Luteipulveratus mongoliensis: one gene and its partner. Each later gene encodes a partner of the first gene's protein in a complex. Links are inferred from orthologs where the notes say so. Each region holds a gene or a part of one and is shown on either strand. Other genes may lie near its edges. The genes, in order: hisH and hisF.

The links.
Region 2: the proteins of hisH (region 1) and hisF are in contact, whole or in part, in a crystal structure (PDB 6RU0), measured with the Thermotoga maritima proteins. The link is inferred for Luteipulveratus mongoliensis from one-to-one orthologs. Residues at the interface, in WP_004080484.1 of Thermotoga maritima: Asn15, Arg18, Arg22, Arg117, Leu118, Pro119, His120, Met121, Gly122, Trp123, Asn124, Asn134, Gly135, Tyr136, Tyr138, Val140, Tyr158, Glu180, Lys181, Ser182, Ser183, Lys184, Ile185; in WP_004080486.1 of Thermotoga maritima: Met1, Leu2, Ala3, Arg5, Ser40, Glu41, Asp45, Glu46, Ala70, Glu71, Ile73, Asp74, Ile75, Pro76, Phe77, Asp98, Lys99, Ser122, Gln123, Glu161, Thr195, Leu196, Asn247, Arg249, Glu251.

What each region holds. Positions count from the first base shown.
Region 1 is NZ_CP011112.1:2,808,476-2,819,976, forward strand. What follows is about bases 2,933-5,926. They hold hisH (imidazole glycerol phosphate synthase subunit HisH), read left to right. Parts: upstream 2,933-4,113; coding sequence 4,114-4,740; downstream 4,741-5,926. Other genes in these bases: hisB (imidazoleglycerol-phosphate dehydratase HisB), read left to right, coding at 2,933-3,489; VV02_RS13435 (hypothetical protein), read left to right, coding at 3,491-4,117; priA (bifunctional 1-(5-phosphoribosyl)-5-((5-phosphoribosylamino)methylideneamino)imidazole-4-carboxamide isomerase/phosphoribosylanthranilate isomerase PriA), read left to right, coding at 4,777-5,511; VV02_RS13450 (SseB family protein), read left to right, coding at 5,508-5,926. Outside these bases: VV02_RS13415 (bifunctional [glutamine synthetase] adenylyltransferase/[glutamine synthetase]-adenylyl-L-tyrosine phosphorylase), read left to right, coding at 1-318; hisD (histidinol dehydrogenase), read left to right, coding at 436-1,782; VV02_RS13425 (histidinol-phosphate transaminase), read left to right, coding at 1,775-2,893; more of hisB, read left to right, coding at 2,890-2,932; more of VV02_RS13450, read left to right, coding at 5,927-6,254; VV02_RS13455 (SHOCT domain-containing protein), read right to left, coding at 6,357-6,599; VV02_RS13460 (NAD(P)/FAD-dependent oxidoreductase), read left to right, coding at 6,749-7,693; VV02_RS13465 (XdhC family protein), read right to left, coding at 7,707-8,885; VV02_RS13470 ((2Fe-2S)-binding protein), read right to left, coding at 8,898-9,374; VV02_RS13475 (molybdopterin cofactor-binding domain-containing protein), read right to left, coding at 9,382-11,501. UniProt on the Escherichia coli protein: IGPS catalyzes the conversion of PRFAR and glutamine to IGP, AICAR and glutamate. The HisH subunit catalyzes the hydrolysis of glutamine to glutamate and ammonia as part of the synthesis of IGP and AICAR.
Region 2 is NZ_CP011112.1:2,945,811-2,957,044, forward strand. What follows is about bases 3,809-6,535. They hold hisF (imidazole glycerol phosphate synthase subunit HisF), read left to right. Parts: upstream 3,809-4,657; coding sequence 4,658-5,413; downstream 5,414-6,535. Other genes in these bases: VV02_RS14060 (family 20 glycosylhydrolase), read right to left, coding at 3,809-3,975; VV02_RS14065 (nucleoside/nucleotide kinase family protein), read right to left, coding at 4,053-4,634; VV02_RS14075 (TIGR03085 family metal-binding protein), read right to left, coding at 5,410-6,063; VV02_RS14080 (ABC transporter ATP-binding protein), read left to right, coding at 6,196-6,535. Outside these bases: hisG (ATP phosphoribosyltransferase), read left to right, coding at 1-214; VV02_RS14050 (PH domain-containing protein), read left to right, coding at 223-675; VV02_RS14055 (FUSC family protein), read right to left, coding at 682-1,869; more of VV02_RS14060, read right to left, coding at 1,924-3,808; more of VV02_RS14080, read left to right, coding at 6,536-8,073; VV02_RS14085 (ABC transporter ATP-binding protein), read left to right, coding at 8,070-9,869; VV02_RS14090 (DUF2975 domain-containing protein), read left to right, coding at 9,941-10,624; VV02_RS14095 (helix-turn-helix domain-containing protein), read left to right, coding at 10,624-10,848; VV02_RS14100 (class I SAM-dependent methyltransferase), read left to right, coding at 10,885-11,234.

The DNA of each region.
Region 1 (11,501 bases):
CCCGGCACCATGACCCCCCTGCGCAAGGCGGCCGAGGCCGGCCTCATCAGTGAGGAGAACGCCGAGATTCTCCGGGAAGCGTGGGTCCTGGCGACCCGGCTGCGCAATGCGTCGGTCCTGTGGCGCGGGCGGCCGGTGGACTCACTGCCGAGCGACCTGCGTGACGGCGACGGCATCGGCCGGATCCTCGGGCTCGAGGCCGGTTCAGGCCCGGTGCTGCACGACGATTACCGTCGCGCGGCTCGACGGGCCCGGTCCGTGGTCGACGAGTGCCTCTACGGCACTCCGCCTCGTGACAACGGCACCGACAACGCCTGACAGGTCAGGCCGGCGTACCCAGTGCGGAGCGTTGATGTCGCGCTCGTGAGCATGGCCCGGCGGCCGCCGCCTGAGATGGCCCGGCAGCGCGAGCGGGTCGCTTCGTAAACTTGGCGGGTGATCTCTCGTACCGATCTGCGCGGTCCCGCCCTGGCGTCCTTGGACGCTCGCGGTCTGCGCGACACCTTGCCCCGGGCCGGCTTCGACGTCGAGGCTGCCCTCGACGTCGTACGACCGATCTGTGAGCAGGTGCAGCATCACGGTGCTGACGCGCTGCGTGACCTGTCTGAGCGGTTCGACAAGGTTCGTCCCGAGGCCCTGCGGGTGCCGGCCGCCGTGCTGACCGCCGCTCTCGAGCAGCTCGACCCGGACATCCGGGCGGCGCTCACGGAGGCCACCCGCCGGGCGCGGGCCGTGCACGAGGACCAGCGACGCACTGACACGACCACGCAGGTCGCTCCGGGTGGCACGGTGACCGAGCGCTGGGTCCCCGTCGACCGGGTGGGGCTCTATGTGCCGGGCGGGGTGGCCGTCCTGGCCAGCAGTGTCGTGATGAACGTCGTCCCGGCGCAGGCGGCCGCGGTGCCGTCGCTGGCCGTTGCCAGTCCGCCGCAGCGTTCCAACACCGGTGTCTTCGCGGGCTATCCGGACCCGACGATCCTCGCGGCCTGCGAGCTGCTCGGCGTGGACGAGGTCTATGCCGTCGGCGGCGCCCAGGCGATCGCCATGTTCACCTACGGCGCCCGCGAGGACGACGGGACGGTGGTCTGCGAGCCCGTCAGCCTGGTGACCGGACCGGGCAACATCTACGTCGTGGCTGCCAAGCGGCTGCTCAAGGGTCTGATCGGGATCGACTCCGAGGCCGGCCCGACCGAGATCGCCATCCTGGCGGACGACAGCGCGGATCCCGAGCACGTCGCCGCTGACCTGATCAGTCAGGCCGAGCACGACAATCTCGCTGCGGCGGTGCTGGTCACCGACAGCGACCAGCTCGCCACGCAGGTCGAGGCTGCCCTGGAGCGACGGGTCGCGGCGACCAAGCACGCCGAGCGAATCCGTACCTCCCTCGGTGGCGCCCAGTCGAGCATCGTCCTCGTCGACACCATCGAGGACGGGCTCCGGGTCGTGGACGCCTACGCCGCCGAGCACCTGGAGATCCAGACCCGCGACGCGGCGGCGGTGGCAGCCCGGGTGCACAACGCGGGTGCGATCTTCGTCGGTGCGTACGCCCCGGTGAGCCTGGGCGACTACGCCGCCGGCTCCAACCACGTGCTCCCGACCGGTGGCTGTGCGTGCCACAGCTCGGGCCTGTCGGTTCAGTCGTTCCTGCGCGGCATCCACGTCATCGACTACACCCAGGACGCGCTGCGCGATGTCGCCAGCACGGTCACGACGCTGGCCGCGGCCGAGGACCTTCCGGCCCATGGCGAGGCCGTGACAGCGCGGTTCGACGCTGATGTCTGAGATCCGGGCGCTGCTCAGGGAAGACCTGCAGGGCCGTACGCCGTATGGCGCGCCCCAGCTCGAGGTGCCCGTGGCCCTCAACACCAACGAGTCGTCGTACGACGTCCCGGCCGTTGTCGTACAGACGATCCTCGAGCGTGTGGCGGCTGTGGCGCCCGGGCTCAACCGCTATCCGGATCGCGAGTTCGCCCAGCTACGAACGGCTTTGGCGTCCTACCTGACTGAGACGACCGGCGTGACGTTGACCGCTGACCACCTCTGGGCGGGCAACGGCAGCAACGAGGTGCTGTCGCATCTCGTCCAGGCCTTCGGCGGTCAGGGGCGGACCGCGCTGGGCTTCACGCCGTCGTACTCCATGCACCCGATCATCAGTCGCGGAGTCGGAACGACCTGGGTGGACGGGCTGAGGGGAGCCCCGAGCGGGATCTTCGACCTGGATCTCGAGACGGCGGTCACCCAGGCTCGTGAGACCCAGCCGGACCTGGTGTTCCTGTGCTCGCCCAACAACCCCACCGGCACGGCGCTGTCGCTGGAGGTCGTCAAGGCTGTCTATGACGCGGCGCCGCACGCGATCGTCGTGGTGGACGAGGCGTACGCCGAGTTCGCTCGCCCGGGCACACCCAGCGCAACGACCCTGCTGGAGGGTCGCGACCGTCTCGTCGTGACGCGCACGATGAGCAAGGCCTTTGCCTTTGCGGGAGTCCGCCTGGGTTACCTCGCGGCATCGCCCGAGCTCACCGACCTGCTGCGCCTGGTCCGCCTGCCCTACCACCTGTCCAGCGTGACCCAGGCGGTGGCGCTCGCGGCCTTGGAGCACGCCGACACGATGCTCGGCATGATCAAGGTCATCAAGGCCGAGCGAGACCGGCTCGTGGAGGGAGTCGCGGCACTCGGGCTGGCTCCCGTGCCCAGCGACGCCAACTTCGTTCTGGTGGGTGGCCTCGCCGACGCCGGACAGACCTGGCAGGCTCTGCTCGACCAGGGTGTCCTGGTTCGTGATGTCGGCATTGCGCACCACCTTCGGATCACGGCCGGGACACCGGAGGAGACCGACGCCGTACTCGCTGCCCTGGCAGCGCTCGACCCCAGCCACAGACAGGAGCCGTCGTGACTCGCACAGCTCAGATCACGCGTACGACCAAGGAGAGCTCGGTCGACCTGTGGCTGGACCTCGACGGGTCGGGCACAGCCGAGATCAGCACCGGCGTGCGGTTCTACGACCACATGCTCGAGAGCCTGGCCAAGCACAGCCTGATCGACCTCCGCGTCGAGGCCAAGGGCGACCTCGACGTGGACGCCCACCACACCGTCGAGGACACCGCGATCGTCCTTGGTGACGCGCTGCGCGAGGCGCTGGGCGACAAGTCGGGCATCGCCCGCTTCGGCGATGCCACGGTGCCCCTCGATGAGGCCCTCGTCCTCGCGGTCGTCGATGTGGCGGGCCGGCCCTATGTCGTGCACACGGGCGAGCCCGAGGGTCAGGTCTACGCGATCATCGGCGGCACCTATACCGGCTCGCTCACCCAGCACGTGTTCGAGTCGTTCGCGCACCACGCGGGCATCGCCCTGCACGTACGCGTCCTGTCCGGTCGCGACCCACACCACATCGTGGAGGCCCAGTTCAAGGCCGTCGCGCGAGCCTTGCGTGCAGCTGTTGCCCTCGATCCGCGGGTCAAGGGGATACCCAGTGCCAAGGGGGCGCTCTGAGATGTCCGCGGCGTCGTCCACCCTGCCGGGCCTGCTGCTGCTCCAGGGTGACGCCAAGCGGATCGGCAGCTGGGTCGCTCGGGGCACGGTGCCGGCCTATGTCGTCCCGGTCGGCGGCTGGACCGCGGTCGTGCCGGCAGGGGAGTCGGCCGCCAAGCCGCCCTATGACGACGGACTGACCATGCTGGCCAACCGGCCGATCCCGCACGGCTTCCGAGCTGCCCTGGGCTTCTTCGTCCTCGACAAGCGGGCGGTCGTCATCGCCCACCGACGTGGCTGGCGCGTCATCCCACGGTGGTTCGTGTGGGAGTCCGGTCGGGGCGCAGTGCGCGTGCAAGGGCTTTCGCCGATGCGGGTCGAGGACCTGCTCGATGTGGCAGGCGTCGCCTCAGGCGAGTCAACAGGCGTGCGCTCTCTCATGCGCTCCGACGAAGGCCAGCCGATGGACCTGCTGCGCGACCTGGTGGACGGCCTCGCATTGCCAGCCGGACGACTGCTCGCCGGCAGTGGCGTTCCGACGCAGGAGGACGCCGTACTCGTGACGCCCGACGAGCGCGACATCGCTCGGTTCGAGCGAGTAGTGGGCGAGGACAGGGCAATTCGCGCGGAGCAGGAGGGCCTGGAGTGAGCCGTCGTATCGTGGTCCTGGACTACGGCAGCGGCAACGTCCGGTCAGTTGTGCGGATGCTGGAGCGCGTCGGCGCCGAGGTGACTCTGACCGCAGACCCCGCTGCAGTGCGCCGCGCGGACGGCCTCTACGTCCCCGGCGTCGGCAACTTCCACGCGTGCGTCCAGGGACTCGTCGACGTCGGCGGTGACACCCTCGTGCGGGAGCGCATCGCGGCGGGAGCTCCGGTGCTCGGCGTCTGCGTCGGCATGCAAGCGCTGTTCGCGGACTCGACCGAGACGAGCGCGATCGCCACCCACCCTGGCCTGGCCCACTGGCCAGGCGTCGTACGCCGGCTGGCCGGCCCGGTCGTACCCCACATGGGTTGGTCGTCGGTCGAGCCTCCCGCGGAGAGCGTGCTGCTCAAGGGTCTGGCGGGGGAGCGGTTCTACTTCGTGCACTCCTACGCCGCGGACAAGGCCGCGACCCGTCAGGGCGGTGCGCCACTGACGACGTGGGCCACGCACGGGAGCCGGTTCGTCGCCGCGGTCGAGGACGGCCCGGTGAGCGCGACCCAGTTCCACCCAGAGAAGTCCGGAGACGCCGGTGCGCAGCTGCTGTCCACCTGGCTCCAGACTCTCTGAGCATTGACGAATGGCCATGAACGAAAGGACAACTCAGTGACGAAGTCTCGTCTGGAGCTCTTGCCCGCTGTCGACGTAGCCGGAGGTCAGGCCGTCCAGCTCGTGCAGGGCGTCGCCGGCACGGGCGGACAGTTCGGCGACCCGTGGGAGGCCGCCCAGGCCTGGCAGGACCAGGGGGCCGAGTGGATCCACCTCGTCGACCTGGACGCGGCGTTCGGCCGGGGCTCCAACCGTGAGCTGCTCGCTGAGATCGTCGGCCGGCTCGACATCAAGGTCGAGATGTCCGGCGGCATCCGTGACGAGGAGTCGCTCAAGGCAGCGCTGGCCACCGGCTGTCGCCGGGTCAATGTCGGCACCGCGGCTCTCGAGGACCCGGAGTGGACCCGGCAGGCGATCGCGACGTACGGCGACCAGGTCGCGGTAGGTCTCGACGTACGCGGTACGACCCTCGCCGCACGCGGATGGACGCGCGAGGGCGGTGATCTCTGGGAGACGCTCGAGCGTCTCGACGCCGAGGGGTGCAGCCGCTACGTCGTGACTGACGTCGCCAAGGACGGCATGCTGCAAGGCCCCAACGTCGGCCTCCTCAAGGACGTCTGCGCTCGCACCACCCGCCCGGTCGTGGCCTCCGGTGGCATCTCGACGATCGAGGACCTCGAAGCGTTGCGCGGCCTTGTCAGCGACGGTGTGGAAGGCGCGATCATCGGATCCGCGCTCTACCGTGGGGCTTTCACGTTGCCCGAGGCTCTTGACGCGGCCGGCTTGCCGTGACGGACAGCGACCCCGCCGCGGACTCGGCGGGTCAGGAGTGGTCGGGCCGGAGTCTCGGCAGCACGGGCTTCGACGACGACTCCGGATCAGCCGATCCCGCTCTGCTGACCGCGTTGGCCGACCCGACCGACGAGCAGGCTCTGATGCGAGCGGTCGGCGCAGCGCGCCTGATCGTGCCGATCGTCGCGGCGCCAGGTGAGGTCGATGAGTCAGGCCCGCTCGCTGTCGAGAAGTCGACCGACATGGCCGTCGTCACGCTGACCGCTCCTGACGGGCAGCGCGCGCTGCCGGTGTTCTCCGGGGTCGAGGCGCTGCTCGCGTGGGACAGCTCTGCACGGCCGTCGCCGGTCACGGCTGCTCGCGCCGCGCAGGCGGCAGTCTCCGAGCGGTGCGACGTGATGGTCCTCGACCTGGCCTCACCGAGGGTCACGACGCTCCGGCCGAGCATGGTGTGGTCCCTCGCGCAGGAGGCGAGCTGGTTGCCTGCCCATCTGGATCCCTTTGTGGCACAAGCCGTTTCGCGGGCCGTCGCCGATGAGGCCGACGTTGACTCCGTCGCTTGTGAGGATGGCGGCGAGGCCGGGCCAGGCGTTCTACGGATCGCGCTCACCGTCCGTCCGGGTCTGGCCACCGAGCAGCTGCAGGCCCTGGCCACCCGGATCGGCGAACGCATCGCCACTGACGGCGAGACCCGAGCGCGCATCGACGGTCTGGCGTTCTCGCTGCGCACCGCCCAGCCCTGACGCACAGGACCGCAGAAGGTTCGAGCGCCATGACGCTCGAACCTTCTGCTCCTGCCTGGTGGTGAGGACGCTCGCGTCAGCTGCCCTGGCGGACATGACGCATCAGCGCTTGTTGGCCTTCAGGGCGTCGAGCCGCTGTCGCATCTCATCGGCGCTGATCTCGCCGCGAGCGTAGAGGTCACGCACGGTGCCGGCCGCGTCGTAGCGACCGCCCCGCCAACGGCGTGAGGCGAAGAAGATGATCGTCCCGATGACGAGCAACGGGATGATCGGGAAGAACGGCCACGGCGGGCCGTCCCAGTGATCGTGGTAGTCGGTGGCCATCTGTGTGAGTGCTGTATTCATGTCATCCAGGCTCGCCGAGACAGGCGTTCAACACATCGGCTCGACGTTGAGATCGACGCTGCACACCCGTCGTACAACGCCCATTCGCAAATTGCCATTACGGCAACACAAGTTGCCCGGCGGTGCGAGTCGGGCGCACTCTCGTGAGCATGACGAACTCAGCGCAGTACGACGTCCTCGTGATCGGCGGCGGTGCCGCCGGCCTGTCCGCCGCTCTCACTCTCGGCCGCATGCGGCGATCGGCGCTGGTCGTGGACGCGGGGGAGCCCCGCAATGCCCCGGCGGCACACATGCAGGCGTTCCTCTCCCGTGACGGGCTGCCGCCGCGGGAGCTGCTCGAGATCGGGCGTCGTGAGGTGAAGAGCTACGGCGTCGAGATCGCCGATGATCGAGTCACCGAGATCGCCCAGGTGCCAGGCGGATTCGAGGCGCGTACGGCTTCCGGGCGGCAGGTGCGCGCCCGTCGAGTCGTCCTCGCGCTGGGTCTGCGCGACGTGCTGCCGGGCATCCTGGGACTGCAGGCACGATTCGGCAAGGACGTCGTGCACTGCCCGTACTGCCACGGCTGGGAGGTGCGGGACCAGCGCATCGGCGTCCTGGCGACCGGCCCGATGGCTGCGCACCAGGCACAGCTGTTCCGTCAGCTCTCCGGCGACGTCACGGTGCTGGTCAACGACATCGATATCCCGGCGGACGAGAAGGCTGGGCTACTCGCCCGCGGCATCGTGCTGCGCACCGGCCGTGTGGTGGAGGTGACCGTGGCCGACGACCGGCTGACCGGCGTACGGCTGGAGGGCGGCGAGCACGTGCCGTTCGACGCACTGGCTGTGGCGACTCGGATGGAGGTGCCGACCGACCTGGCCCATCAGCTGGGCGTCGACCTGACCGAGCTGCCCGGCATCGGCCGGCACGTCACGGTCGACGAGGTCGGGCGGTCCAGTGTCGAGGGCGTGTGGGCCGTCGGCAACACGGCTGACCTCAAGCTGCAGGTCATCAACGCCGCTGCCTCGGGCAATCTCTCCGGGGCCATGATCAACATGGATCTGATCCAGGAAGAGATCGCCGAAGCGCTCGTCCAACGAGCCGATCGCTGAGCGGGTGGGGCGCTCAGCGACACACGCCGGCGCCGATCAGCCGGGCGTCGATCTGAGCGGGGCTCCAGTCGGCATCCCGATGGATCGGACCCGAGTGGGCCGACAGTCGGGCGCCAGAGGCTCCGGATCGCAGCGCCAGGATCTCGGCGGCGATACTGACCGCGGTCTCGGCCGGCGTGCGGGCTCCGAGGTCCAGTCCCAAGGGGCTCGACAGGCGAGCGAGCTGACCCTCCGAGAGACCGGCCTCGCGCAACCGGTCCAGACGGTCAGTGTGGGTCAGTCGCGAGCCCATGGCACCGACGTACGCGACGTGCGGCAGTCGTAACGCCACCTCGAGCACGGGTACGTCGAACTTGGGATCGTGAGTCAGGACGCAGATGACGGTGCGGTCGTCCAGCCGACCGGCCTCGGACTCCTCCGCGAGGTAGCGGTGCGGCCACTTCGCCACGACCTCATCGGCGGCGGGAAAGCGCGACGGCGTAGCGAAGACCGGGCGGGCGTCACAGGCCGTGACGCGGTAGCCCATGAACGAACCCATACCGGCCAAGGCCGTCGCGAACTCGTTGGCGCCGAACACCAGCATCCGTGGCGCAGGCATGGCTGTCCACACGAAAACCCTTGTGGCGTCTCCCTGTTCGCCGTCCGGACCGAACGTGAGAGTGCCACTCGCGCCGTCGCGGAGCAGTCCATCAGCGGCCCGCGCCACTGCCTCGTCCAGACGGACCGAGCCGAGCCCGCCGACATCGAGGCCGGTGTCGGGACTCACGACGAGGCATCGGCCGACGCGTCCGGGTTCGCGGTCGGCGACCACGGTGGCGACCGCAACGGGTGTTCCGGCTGCCACCGCGTCCGCCACCTCGCCGAACCACGGCGCGGACTCGGCGTCGACATACTGCGTGAAGACCTCGATCGTGCCGCCGCAGGTGAGTCCTACGGCGAAGGCGTTGCTGTCGCTCACGCCGTAGTGCCGGAGCACGGGAGCACGGGAGCGCAGCACCTCCGTCGCCTGCTCATAGGCGTCGCCGTCCACACATCCGCCCGAGACCGATCCGAGGACGTCGCCGGCAGGCAGCACGACCATCGACGTACCGGCAGGCCGGGGCGCCGAGCTGGAGGTCGAGACGACCGTCGCCACCGCGACCGGCCGTCCCGCCCTCCAGTGCTCGGCCAGCTCAGGAAGAACGTCACGCATCTGAGCGCCCGGTCACATGTTCGCCGCGCCGGCCTTGATCGCCTCGCGGATCCGGACGTAGGTGCCGCACCGGCAGACGTTGCGGATCTCGTCCAGGTCGGCGTCGGAGATCTCGCGCCCCTCGGCCTTGGCCTGCTTCACCTTGGCGACGGCGGCCATGATCTGGCCGGGCTGGCAGTAGCCACACTGGGCGACGTCGGTCTCCAGCCAGGCCTGCTGCATCGGGTGCAGGTCACCGTCGGCGGTGTCGGCAAGGCCCTCGATCGTGGTGACCTCGTCCGTCGACTTGAGGTCGCCGACGCGCACCGAGCACGGGTTGAACGCCTTGCCGTTGACGTGCGAGGTGCACGCCTTGCACACGTTGATGCCGCAGCCGTACTTCGGGCCCGTCATCTTGAGGACGTCACGGAGAACCCACAGGACGCGTACGTCGTCGTCCACGTCGACCGAGACGCGCTTGCCGTTGAGGATGAAGGTCTGCTCAGTCATGGCTTCCTCAGAAGGTGTGGGCGAGGCCGTCGACCGGCGACTCGGGGACGGACGGGATGAACGGCTTGGGCTCGAACGAGAGCGTGTTGTGGTTGATCGGGAAGCGGGTCGGCACCTTGCCGGTCGCGCGGGCGTAGGCGCACGCGACCGCTGCGACCGAGGCGGGTACGCCCGCCTCACCTGCTCCGCCAGGCTGGTCGGTCTCCGGTGGCATGACCACGCACTCGAACTCCAGCGGCGTGTTCCACTGCCGCGTGTAGAAGTAGTTGTCCCAGCTGGCCTCGAGGAAGTGACCGTCCTTGAGGTGGGTGCTGTTGGTCAGCGCGAGACCGATGCCGTCCGACAGGCCACCCAGCATCTGTGCCTTCAGGCCAGCCGGGTTGACGACCAGGCCGGCATCGACCGCGATCACGGCCTTGGTCACCCGGGGGCCTGTGACGCCGTTGGGGACCTTGCGGTTGACCGTCGCAGGACGGCAGTCGATCTCGACGAGGCAGGCGGTCGCGCCCTTGTACTCACGGTGGATCGCGATGCCCTGTGCGGTCCCCGGCGCCATCGGGCGTCCCCACTTGCCGACCTCGGCGGCCTTCTGCAGCACGCGCTTGATCCGGGCGTCCTTCAAGAAGGCGAGCCGCATGGCCAGCGGGTCCTTGCCGAGCTTCTTGGCGAGCATGTCGATGACCAGCTCGTTGGCGCAGGCGACGTCGGGGGAGTAGATCGCCCGCATGCTGCCGGTGTTGAACCGCTGGTCGGTCTCGCTGAGCAGCTGGGTGACGACGCCGAAGTTGTAGGGCAGCTCCTGGGTGAGCGTGAAGATCGTCTCCGACAGCCCAAGGCCCACGGCACCGGGCGGCAGCTTGGCCGCGGTCGCGATGATCATCTCGCCGAACCCGTGACTGAAGTCGGTCGCGACGCTGGTGTGCCGCTGCTCGAACGTCAGCACCTGCCCGGCCAGATAGGTCGCCCGGATGCGTGAGGTCGCCATCGGGTGCATCCGACCCTGGCGGGGCTCGTCCGCGCGGTGCCACATCAGCTTGACCGGCTTGGCCATGGCCTTGGAGACCTTGGCCGCCTCGACCGCTGCGTCGTCGAACAGCTTGTGCCCGAACGAACCGCCGCCGGTCACCACGTTGACCGTGACGGAGGTCAGAGGCAGCCCGACGGCCTCGGCGACGTGGCCCTGCGCGACGATCGGCGCCTTGAGCCCGGCCCAGATCGTGGCCTTGTCCGGTCGTACGTCGGCGATCGCGCAGTTCGGCTCGAGCGCCGCACTGCTGCGGAACATGAACTCGAACGATGCCTCGACCTGACCAGCCAGGATGGGCACCTTGGGGACCACGAGCGGGAGCTCGGCCTTGCGCAGGTGCGCGAGCATGGACGCGTCGTCCTCGCCCTCGACCTTGCCGGAGCCCCAGTCGACATCGAGCGCGCGGATGGCGTCGATGCACTGGCCGAACGTCTCAGCTCGTACGGCGACCCCGGTGTCGATCATGGTCACGTCCGTGACGCCCGGCATCGCAAGCACGACCCGTAGGTTGCGGACGGCCTTGGGCGAGCCGTTCAGCCCGGGAGCGCGGCACAGCATCGTCGGCAACGCGCCTGGGATGTCCAGGTCGGTGACGAACTTCTTCTTGCCCGTCACGATGTCGCGCGCGTCGAGCCGCTTGACCGGCTTGCCGATCACGCTGAACTCCGACCTGGGCTTGAGCTCCACCTCGACCTTCTTCACGACCTTGCTGGCGGCTGCTTCGGCCAGCTCGCCGTAGGTCACCGACTTGCCGTTCGGCGCGGAGATGACACCGGCCTTCGACTTCAGCCGCGTGACGACCGAGCCGAGCTCGATGGCAGCGGCCTCGAGCAGTGCGCCCTTGGCGATCGCGGCGGCGACGCGGATCGGGGTGAACGTCGAGACCGTGGTGTTGGAGCCACCGGTGAGCTGGTTGAACAGCAGCTCCGGGCGGGCAGGTGCGAGCTTGACCGTGACCTTGCTGACGGGGAGGTCGAGCTCCTCGGCGATGATCATCGCGGTGGACGTCGTGATGCCCTGGCCGACCTCCATCCGTGGCAGCGAGAACTCAGCGGTGCCGTCCTTGTTGACCTCGATCTTGATGAGGTTGGCGGTCGCCA
Region 2 (11,234 bases), 140 kb from region 1 along the record:
GATGGACTACGACATCCGGGTCGAGCTGGTCGAGCAGGCGTGCGCCCTGACGCCTGGTTTGGAGTCGCCCACGGTGTCGCCGCTGCACGACAAGGGCTACGTCGCCGTGCGTTCGATGGTCCCGCGCAAGCGCACCAACCAGGTGATGGACGACCTCTACGACCTGGGTGCGCGGGCGATCCTGGTCACCGACATCGCCGCATGCCGCATCTGAGTCTCGCCATGAGTGCCAACAGGGACCTGTACGCCGTCTTCCGCCCTCGCAAGGGACGCATCGTCCCGCTGGTGGCGGCGGCTGCCTCGCTCGCGGTGTTCACGTTCGTCGCGGTCACCGTGCAAGGCGGCGGACACAGCGGCTGGTCAACGCCGGACCGGGTGATGCTGATCGCCTTCGGCGCCCTGATGGCGTTCGGGTTGTGGCGTTTTGCGCAGGTGCGCGCTGTCCCGACGCCGACCGGTCTGACCGTCCACAACCTGATCGCCACGCGGCAGCTGGAGTGGTCGCAGGTCGTCAACGTGCAGTTCGGCGCGCACAGCTCGTGGGCTGTTCTCGAGCTGGATGACACCGAGACGCTCGCGGTGATGGCGATCCAGCGGAATGACGGACAGCGTGCACTGGCAGAGGCACAGCGGCTCGCCGCTCTGGTCGAGGGACGCTCGCGGCCGTCTGCGTGACCGGTGTCAGTCGTCCAGGTCCTCCGCACGGGCCGGCACCTGGCCGCGCGCCTCGGCATAGGTCAGACCGGTGAGCATCAGCAGGTCGACCACGGTGGAGCGCATCTGAGCGCGAATCACCTCACCCGACAGCGATGTTCGGCGCGAGGCCAGCGAGCAACGACGGGCGATACGGACGAGCGCGTCGCGCGAGTCCTCGGGGTCTCGGCGAGCGGTGAGGTCGGTCGCCATCTCGCCCATCGTGGCCGCGAGGTCGTCGAGGATGTCGAGGTAGGACGGCGGAACCAGCTCGCCCACCCAGACTGCGACTGACGCTCGTCGCACGAGCACGCGCAGGTTGCGGATGGCCCGGTCAAGGGGCTCCTGGATGTCGGCGATCCCGACCACCGACGGTCCGTGCCTCCGCCGGAAGGGCGACTGCCGGGTGACCGCGATGCCCTCCGCCGTGGCTTCGCGCAGCTCGGTCAGCATCGACTCCGAGTCCCGCGCACGGTCCAGGGCGGTGTCGACACGGTCCTGGTCACGGCGGCGTACGGCGGTGGCGGTCTCGGCGAGCACATCGCTGAGCTCGGTGAGCACTTCGCCGGCCTTGACGCGCGGTCGGCGGATCGGTGAGGTCGGCGTGATGGTCGCGGCGATGATCGCCACGATGCCTCCGACCGCGGCGTCGAGCCAGCGGCTGAACGCCGTGCCCGGAGGGGCAACGAGGATCACCACGATCATTGACTGGACGCCCGCCTGGATCATGATGAGCCCGCCCGCGCCGAGCAGGACTGCCAGGCACATCGAGCAGACGACGACCACCGCCAGCTGCCACGCGCCCGTGCCGAAGATGTGCACGAACACGTCGCCGATAAAGACTCCGATGGCCACGCCGGCGGTGAGCTCGACCACCCGACGCAGGCGCTGGCCGTACGTCAGGCCAAGCGTGACCAGCACGGTCACCGGTGCGAAGAACGGTTGCGGATGGTCGAGCACGTCGTGCGCGATGACCCAGGCGAGTGCGCCGAACAACCCGCACTGCAGGATCAGGAAGAACCGGTTGCGCAGCCGGTCGGCACGCTCTCGCAAAGAGCGACGGGTGAGCTGGGGGCGAGGGTCGAGGCGCCGACCCCAGTCGCGTGCGAGCACCGTTGCGGCAGTGCTGTCCTCGGCAGGTGGAGGGGTCTCGCCGGACGGCTCCCGCGTGCTCATCGGTGACCTCCTCGACGTCGGGACGAGGCTACCGGCGTTGACGCTCGAACGCCCTTATCGGCGTGGTGCGCCGAACAGCCGAAGGGACATCACGTCCACGCCGCCTGCTGGCGCCGATTCGACGACCAGTCGGACGTATCGGCCAACCCCACGCAGGTGCTCGAACTCTTCGATGCCGACCGCCCGTGGGTCGAAGTCGATCAGGTCCTGGGGAGTGGTCGCCTTCCGGTAGGGCGTGGTGCCGCCCTTCCCCGTGCTGGTCGAGGCCAGCTGGCGCCAGCGCCTGCCGTCGGCGGACAGCTCCAGCCGGTACGCCGAGGCGAACCGAACGCCCCACTGCACGGCCGCGCGGTCCAGCGCTACCGGCTCGCCGAGGTCGATCGTGAACGCAGTGCCACGGCCGCCATCCGACCCGCTGCTCCAGCCGGTCGACGGGTCGTCGTCCACGGCCGCCGCTGGATCCTGGCCAGTCGTCGCCACGGCTCTGCATCCCATGGCCAGGTCCACCGTGGGCAGTCCGCCGGGCGCGTCTCCGACCTGTTGCAGGGCACGGACGAAGCCCGGGTAGTCGGCGGCCGGCTTGGGCGAGCCCCAGCCGGCCTGGGCCACGATGTGAGTGAGCCGGGTGGTGTACTCGGAGATGTGCTGCTCGGACTCCGCGTCGCCTGCGTCGCACCAGATGTGCATGGCGGTGCCCTGGTTGGCCGATCCGGTGATCGTGCGGAATGGGGAGGGGGTCTCTCCGTCCGCTCCCCAGTTCAAGAACTCATCGACCTGCCAGTTGTCGTAGGTCCACGGGGTGTCCTTGCGGTAGTCCCAGCCGCCGCCGGCCGCGTAGTAGGTGGGCGGGCTGCCACCGTTCATCACGGTGAAGCCCTGGTCGACCAGCCACTGAGGGTCCGCGCCGCGGGAGGTCCAGAAGTCGATGTTGATGGTGCTCGACGGCCGGACGACCGCGGTCTTGACCCCGACCAACCCGTCGTTCCACATCCGCATCGTCTTGCCGTGCGCGCGCACGATGTCGTTCGCCCAGTTCAGGAACCCGAGCACGCAGTCGTTGCCGGTCAGCTTGGACGCGTCTCCGTCTGAAGGCAGGTAGTGCGCCTTCGCGTAGGCGATGTACGCAGCGTTGTCCGACACTGAGTCGGCCTCGTCGCCGCCGATCATCCAGTAGCGGCCCGGGAAGAGCGGCAGGTACTCATCCAGCAGGTCCTTGATGAACGCGTAGACCTCGTCCTTGCTCAGGTCCAGGGTGGTCTTGGTGCCCGGCAGACCCAGCTCGGGGTGGACGGAGAGCACCTGGGTCATGTGTCCGGGGACGTCGATCTCAGGGATGATCTCGATGTGGTGCTGCTCCGCGAGCGCGATCAGGTCGCGCACCTGGCGCTTCGTCAGGAAGCCGTCCTTCGACACCACTTCGGGGTGCGTGCTGGACTCGATGCGGAAGCCCTCACTGTCCGACAGATGCAGGTGCAGGGTGTTGAGCTGCATGTACGCCATGTTGCGGATGGTGCCTTCGAGCCACTCGGGCGTGAAGTACTTGCGACCGTTGTCGACCATCAGCCCGCGATAGGGCTTCAGCGGCCAGTCCACGGCGGTGCCGCCCGCCACGACCGGCGACTGGTGCAGCAGCTGGAGCAGCGTACGAGTGCCCCGGAAGATGCCCGTCACAGCCGCCGCTGACAGGTCCATGACAGCGCCGGAGTCAAGGGTGTAGCCCTCGTCGCCGGTCGCCGGGTTCCTGTCGTCGGACAGTCGGAGCCGCAGATCGCCGGGGCGTGCAGCGCCGGTGACCACAGGTATCCGGCGGCCGGTCAGCGTGTGCAGGTCGGTCGCGAACAGGGCGGCGGTGCCGGCCAGCTTCGAGCGGTCGGCCCTGTCCAGGACGATGCGGCTCCGTACGCCGAAGCGGTACGCACCTCTACCGGCCGTCCACTGCTGGAGTCCGGGCACGGTCAGCGGTCGTGCTACCACCGCTTGACGGACGCCCGGGGTTCGCACGAAGCCCTCCGCCCGGGCCGAACCTGCCGGGGCGGTCGTGGCAGCCGCGACGAGGGCGGCCGTGCCGGTGACGAAGGTGCGTCGGGTGGGATGCGCCGGATGCATTGCGACTCCAGAAGGCAGGAGGAAGATGTCTATACAACTCCGGTCATCCTGGCCGTTCGATGCGCGAGCCGCAAGGGTCAGTCGGGATCAGTGCGGAAGAGCAGGTGGGCGTGGTCTCGCGTGTGATCAGCGGCGAAGACCGCCGCCTCCTGACGTGCCCAGCGTTCCCAGTTGGTGCCGAACGTGTCGCCGTCGCGTTCGAGCCCGCGCTTCATCCGCAGATCGTGCTCCGCCTCGAGCCACACTCGCACCGCGACGTCCTCGCGAGCCGACCCGACCGTGCAGGCGCAGCCCTCCACGACCACGAACCGGTGCTCGGGCACCTGCACGAGCTCGGCGTACCGTCCGCTCTGCCAGTCGAACCGGCGGTACGCCGCGGGCTCGCCCCGAGTGAGAGGGGTGAGCACCTGCGCGGACAGGAGGGCGGGAGCGGCGGCCAGGCCGTCCCAGCCGGGAAAGATGTCGTCCAGGTGCACGACGGGCGCATCGTCGAGGGCTCGCGAGACGAGCTGGGCGAGTGAGGACTTCCCCGAGCCGGCAGGCCCGTCGATCCCGACGATCACCGGGGCGCCGCGCGCTGCTCGGGCGAGGTCGGCGACTCGCTCGGCGTCGGCGGGGCGCGCGTGGTTCACACCCCAGACGTGATGGTCATCGGACACGGACGTCACCCTAGGCTGACGGCGTGAGCGTCGCCGTCCGTGTCATCCCGTGTCTCGATGTCGATGCCGGTCGTGTGGTCAAGGGCGTCAACTTCGACAACCTGCGCGACGCGGGCGATCCCGTCGAGCTGGCCGCCGTCTACGACCGGCAGGGCGCCGATGAGCTCACCTTCCTCGACGTCACCGCGTCATCGGCCGACCGCGAGACGACCTACGACGTCGTACGCCGGACGGCCGAGCAGGTCTTCATCCCGCTGACCGTCGGGGGAGGCGTACGCGCAGTCGGCGATGTCGACCTGCTGCTGCGCGCGGGCGCCGACAAGGTCGGCATCAACACCGGCGCCATCGCTCGCCCGGAGGTCATCGCTGAGATCGCCGACCGGTTCGGCTCTCAGGTGCTCGTGCTGTCCGCTGATGTACGCCGCTCGCCGGACGGCCGCTTCGAGGTCACCACCCACGGTGGTCGCCGGTCGGCCGGTCTCGAGGCGGTCGAGTGGTGCGTACGCGCGACAGAGCTGGGCGCCGGCGAGATCCTGCTGAACTCGATGGACGCGGACGGGACCAAGAACGGGTTCGACCTGGAGCTGATCCGGGCGGTGCGCGCCGAAGTGAGTGTGCCGCTGATCGCCAGCGGAGGAGCCGGCACACCGCAGCACTTCGTGGAAGCCGTGGAGGCGGGGGCCGACGCGGTCCTAGCGGCCTCGGTGTTCCACTTCCAGGAGATGACGATCGGCCAGGTCAAGGACGCCTTGCGCACCGCCGGCCACGAGGTCCGTTAGAGCCCCATCGTCGCTGACCGGTACGCCGCGACCGCGTCCGGAGGACCGTCGATCTCGACATCGGCCCTGGCACCATCCGCGCCGGCCCGGCCCGCGATGCTCAGCAGGATCTCGCCGGGAGCGCCCTTCAGCGTGACGGTCTGCTCGGGTCCGCTGCCGCGTCGCAGCACCGCCTCGCCGTGGCCGTCGCTCTGTGCCTCGACACCGACGTCGACCCCACGCAGCGTCATCTTGGCCATCCGCTGCACGACCGGCCACAGCTCTCGCTCAGCAGCTGAGGTCAGCTCGCGCCGCGCGCTCGGATCGACGCCGCGCAGCACGTCCTCGTGGTGGATGAAGAACTCACCCGTGTTGGCGACCTGGTCGATCGCGCCGATCCGGAACGGCGAAAGGAAGGGCGGCCCGGAGCGTACGGTCTGCACGAGCTGCTCCCACGGCTGCGCCGCGAGGCTGGACATCACCGAGTCGGTGTGGCTCGACAGCGCACTGACGAACATCCCGATCGCAGCGTCGGGACGCGACTCGCGCAGCACGAGATGGGCGGCGAGGTCACGGGTCGTCCAGCCCGCGCAGAGAGTGTCCGCGTCGGGCCCGACGAGCTCGAAGGTGTCGCAGAGCGCCTGTCGTTCCTGCTGAGCCAGAGATGCCATGGCGCCATGCTCTCGCGAATAACCGGTGGCGGTCGTGTCGGTACCGCGTGAGAGGCTGGAAGACGCGGTCGCACCGGCTTTGGGGAGTCGGTCTGCGGACCCGTCCACCCGCGGTACGAAAGGGATCTCGCCGTGACCTCGGCTGCTCAGACCAGGCCGGCACCTCGCCGTACCCTCCGCCGGGGCCTGCGCGTCATCGCGACCGGGTTCGGCGAGCAGCGCAAGGTGCTCGCCGTGGCCGTTCTCGGTTCGGCGATCTACGGGGTGATGACCGTCGCGATGGCGCGGGTGATCGCTCATCTGGTGTCCTCGATCGTCGAGCCGGCCGTTGCTGCGCGCTCGATCAGCGGCGGGCAGGTCTGGACGATCGTCTGGCAGATGACGCTGGCCGTGCTGCTCACGGTGGTCGGTGTGGTGCTGCGTCGGGTCGGTGCCGGCATCGCGTTCTTCAACCTCAACGCGTCCTACCGTCGACGGGTCACCCGCCAGTACCTCCGGCTCCCGCTCGCGTGGCACCACCGGCACCCGTCCGGCCAGCTGCTCTCCAACGCCAATGCCGATGTCGAGGCCACCTGGAACGTCTTCCAGCCGCTGCCCATGGCGATCGGTGTCCTCGTGATGCTGGCGGTGGGCTCGGTCGAGATGTTCCGTGTCGACCTGTGGCTGGCGTTGATCGGAATGCTCGTGTTCCCAGCGCTTTTCGTGGCCAACCTGGTCTTCCAGTCCCGCATGTCACCTCGTGTCACCCTCGCCCAGCAGCTGCGGGCGGAGGTCAGCGAGGTCGCCCACGAGAGCCTCGAGGCTGGGCTGCTGGTCAAGGCGATGGGTCGCGAGGAGCAGGAGACCGCGAGGTTCGCCGAGGTCACCAACCGGTTGCGAGTGGCCGCCGTCGAGGTCGGTCGGACGCGCGGCACCTTCGACCCGGTGATCGAGGCGATCCCGACGTTCGGCACGTTGGCCGTGCTCGCAGTGGGGACCGCTCGCGTGTCCTCCGGCGACCTCGACGCCGCCTCCGTGGTCCAGATCGCCTACCTCTTCTCCGTGCTCGCGTTCCCGGTCCGCTCGTTCGGCTGGGTGCTCGCCGAGCTGCCGCGCACCGTCAACGGCTGGGACCGCGTCGCCGGCGTCCTGCGCGCTCGCGGCGAGATGACGTACGGCGACCAGCCTCTCCCGTTCGACGGCCAGGGCGCGGTCGGACTGGAGGGCGTCTCGTACGCCTATGACGTCGCCGAGCGCTCCGACCTGGGCCGCGAGGGCGTGACCGGCTCGGAGTCGGCACCGACTGAGCGCGTCACTGCCGTCCGGGACGTCACCATCGAGATCCCGCCCGGGCAGACGACCGCGCTGGTCGGGCCCACGGGCTCCGGCAAGTCGACCCTCGTCAACATGGTGCTGCGGCTGGTCGATCCGACGGGCGGCGTGGTCGAGATCGACGGGCGCGACCTGCGCGAGGTCCGGCAGGGCGGCGTACCCGAGGTGGCGACGCTGGTCGCCCAGGAGACCTTCCTGTTCGACGACACCGTGGAGGGCAACGTCACACTCGGCCGGGACGCCGATGAGACGGATGTCGAGGACGCTCTGCGGGTCGCACAGGCATCCAAGTTTGTGGCGGAGCTCTCGGACGGCGCGCAGACCCGGGTGGGGGAGCGCGGTGCGAGCCTGTCCGGCGGACAGCGTCAGCGAATTGCGTTGGCACGTGCGGTGATTCGCCGGCCCCGGTTGCTGGTGCTCGACGATGCGACATCCGCCGTTGACCCGGCCATCGAGACAGCCATCCTCGACGGGCTGCGCGAGCGCAGTGACGGGATGACCGTGCTCGTCGTGGCCTACCGGAAGTCGACGATCGGCATGGCTGACCGGGTCGCCTACATCGAGCGTGGCCGGGTACTCGATCAGGGCACGCACTCTGAGCTGATGGACCGGTGCGAGGGCTACCGCCGGCTCGTCACCGCCTACACCCGCGAGGCTGAGGAACGCGCAGCCGTGGCGGCCGATGAGGAGGCGTCATGAGCGCGGACACCGCGACCTCGAGCGAGATCGGCGGCAGCGCCGAGCTGACGACCAGCCAGACGCTGCGTCGCGGCGTCCAGCTGTCACCGGAGCTGCGCAACGGTCTGCTCGTCACCCTGGCGCTCGCCCTGATCTCGACGCTCGGACGCGTCCTCGTGCCGTTCGTCGTCCAGCAGACCATCGACCACGGCATCATGGCCGACGGCGGTCCGGACACCGGCCTGGTCGTACGACTGGTGTGCCTCGCGGGGCTCGCCGTCGGGCTGACGGCCGTGACGTCGTACTTCGTCAACCTGCGGCTTTTCCGCGCCTCTGAGGGCGGTCTGGCCACACTGCGGGTGCGCGCCTTCCGACACATCCACGACCTGTCGGCCTTGACCCAGAACTCCGAACGCCGTGGCGCGCTGGTCTCGCGGGTCACCAGTGACGTCGACACGATCTCGCAGTTCGTGCAGTTCGGCGGGCTGATGTTCATCGTCTCGATCGGTCAGCTGACCGTCGCGACCGTGCTGATGGTCATCTACAGCCCGCTGCTGGCCGCGGTGGTCTGGATCTGCTTCATCCCGCTGTTCGTGGTCGTGCGCCGTTTCCAGGGGATGGTGGGTCGGGCCTACACCGGAGTTCGCGAACGCGTGGGCGACATGCTCGCGGCAATCTCGGAGTCGGTGGTCGGGGCGGTGACGATTCGGGCGTACGGCGTCGAGGAGCGCACCGGCGAGCGGATTGACCTCGCGATCGACCGGCACCGACGTGCGGCCATCCTGGCTCAGCTCAAGGCTGTTGCCGCGTTCACCTCCGGACAGCTGGTCGCCGGCCTGACGACCATGGCAGTGCTCGCGGTGGGTGCAGTGATGGCCGCGCACGGTGACCTCAGCCTGGGTGAGCTGCTCGCATTCTTGTTCCTGGTCAACCTCTTCACCCAGCCGGTGCAGACGGCGACCGAGATCCTCAACGAGATGCAGAACGCCATCGCCGGTTGGCGACGCGTCATCGGCGTGATCGACACTCCAGCCGATGTCAGCGACCCGGCCGACGACGGTGTCGAGCTGCCGCGTGGGCCGATCACGGTGGAGTTCGACGACGTGTCCTTCGCCTACCCGGGCGGCGAGACCGTGCTGTCCGACGTCTCGTTGACGATTCCGCCTCGGTCGCGCGTGGCCGTGGTGGGGGAGACGGGCTCGGGCAAGACGACGCTCGCCAAGCTCCTCACCCGACTGATGGACCCGGCGGGCGGGACCGTACGGCTGGACGGCGTCGACCTGCGTGATCTCCGCTTCTCGTCCTTGCGGTCGCGCGTGGTGATGGTGCCGCAGGAGGGCTTCCTCTTCGATGCCACGCTGCTGCACAACCTCAGGTTCGGTCGCCCGGACGCGAGCATCGAGGACGTCGAGCTGACTCTCACCGAGCTCGGACTGGACGGGTGGGTCGAGGGCTTGCCGCACGGTCTGGACACCGAGGTCGGCCAGCGCGGCGAGTCCCTGTCGGCCGGTGAGCGCCAGCTGGTCGCGCTCGCTCGCGCCTACCTCGCCGACCCTGATCTCCTGGTGCTCGACGAGGCCACCAGCGCAGTTGACCCCTCCACCGAGGTACGCATCCAGCGAGCCCTCGACGGTCTCACCACCGGCCGCACGTCGGTCGCCATCGCCCACCGGCTCTCCACCGCGGAAGCAGCCGATGAGGTGATCGTGGTCGACCGCGGTCGCGTCGTGCAGCGTGGGCCGCACGAGCAGCTCGTCCGGCAGCAGGACGGGGTCTATGCCCGTCTGCACGCGTCCTGGGCCCGCCAGCAGACCTGATCTCGGCTTCCCTGGGGTATCGATATTCGATAGTATCGAAAATCGATAGCATCAAATCTCGGGAGGCTCGGATGTTGACCCAGGACAAGCCCTTTGTGAGTCTGCGCGCCATGAACGCACTGGCTGCCCTTGTCGTCGTGCTCGGCTGGCTGGCGGCCGTGGGTGGCGTGGTGTACGCGATCAACGGTGCGACCCAGGCGGGCGGCTCGATCACCGTCTCTGCGCAGGTGCACGATCTGACCGGGACCACAGTTCGGGACAGCGTGCCGGCCGACGCAACGCTTCGTCCGACGGGGAGCCAGTCGGCGCTTCAGCTAGGGCTGCCGAACAGCGGTACGGACAGCTGGATGCACACCCCGGCCGACTCCTGGTTGCTCACGACAGGGGACTCCTCCGTTGCTGAACAGCTCCTGTCGCGCGGCGACGCGGTCATCTGGGGCCTGAGCGCTCTGGCGGCGGGCTACGCGCTGCGCGCCCTGATCCTGTCCATCAGCGCTGGCCGACCGTTCGCCGAGGGCAACGCTCGCCGCATTGCCACCATGGGCGTTCTGGCGGTGGCAGCGTGCTGGGCCGGGTCTGCCTCGACGGGTGCTGCGGCCGTCGTGGTTGCCGATCGAGTGGGCGTGACGTCACAGGTGAACGGCGTCCTGTCGTTCTCGCTCCTGCCGCTGGTGGTCCTGCCCTTCGTCCTGGTTCTCGCCGAGGCGTTCCGGCGCGGCGGGGAGCTGGCGCGCGACGTCGACGGCCTCGTGTGATGGCAGCTCCCGAGCACCGGGTCACCTGCCATCTCGACCGATTGCTCGAGGAGCGCGGCATGACCCTGACTGAGCTGGCCGAACGTGTCGGCGTCACGGTGGTCAACTTGTCGGTGCTCAAGAACGACCGAGCCAAGGCGATCCGGTTCTCGACACTGACTGGCATCTGCGAGGTTCTCCGGTGCGAGCCGGGCGACGTCCTCTCGCTGCGCGCCGCACCCTGAACGAGCGGTGTCGGTCCTGACCACCAGGATGGCCGGATGAACAGAGCGCAGCTCGAGGCCGACCTCGTGACCTACTACGACAGCGAGGCGGCCGAACGCACGGTGCGCGCACTGCCGCCCGAGCGAGAGGCCGCGCGGTCGTCGTACGCCGACCTGCTCGGTCGCGAGAACCGCGCCTCGGTGCTGGAGATCGGTTCCGGTCCGGGTCGGGACGGTGTGGCGCTGCGTGACACCGGTCTGCGCTACACCGGCGTCGACCTCGCGCCGGAGAGCGTCGCGCTGTGCCGTCAGGAAGGGCTGGACGTCCACGTCGCCTCGGTGCACGAGCTGCCGTTCGAGGACGACGCGTTCGAGGCCGGCTGGACGATGAGCACCCTGCTGCACGT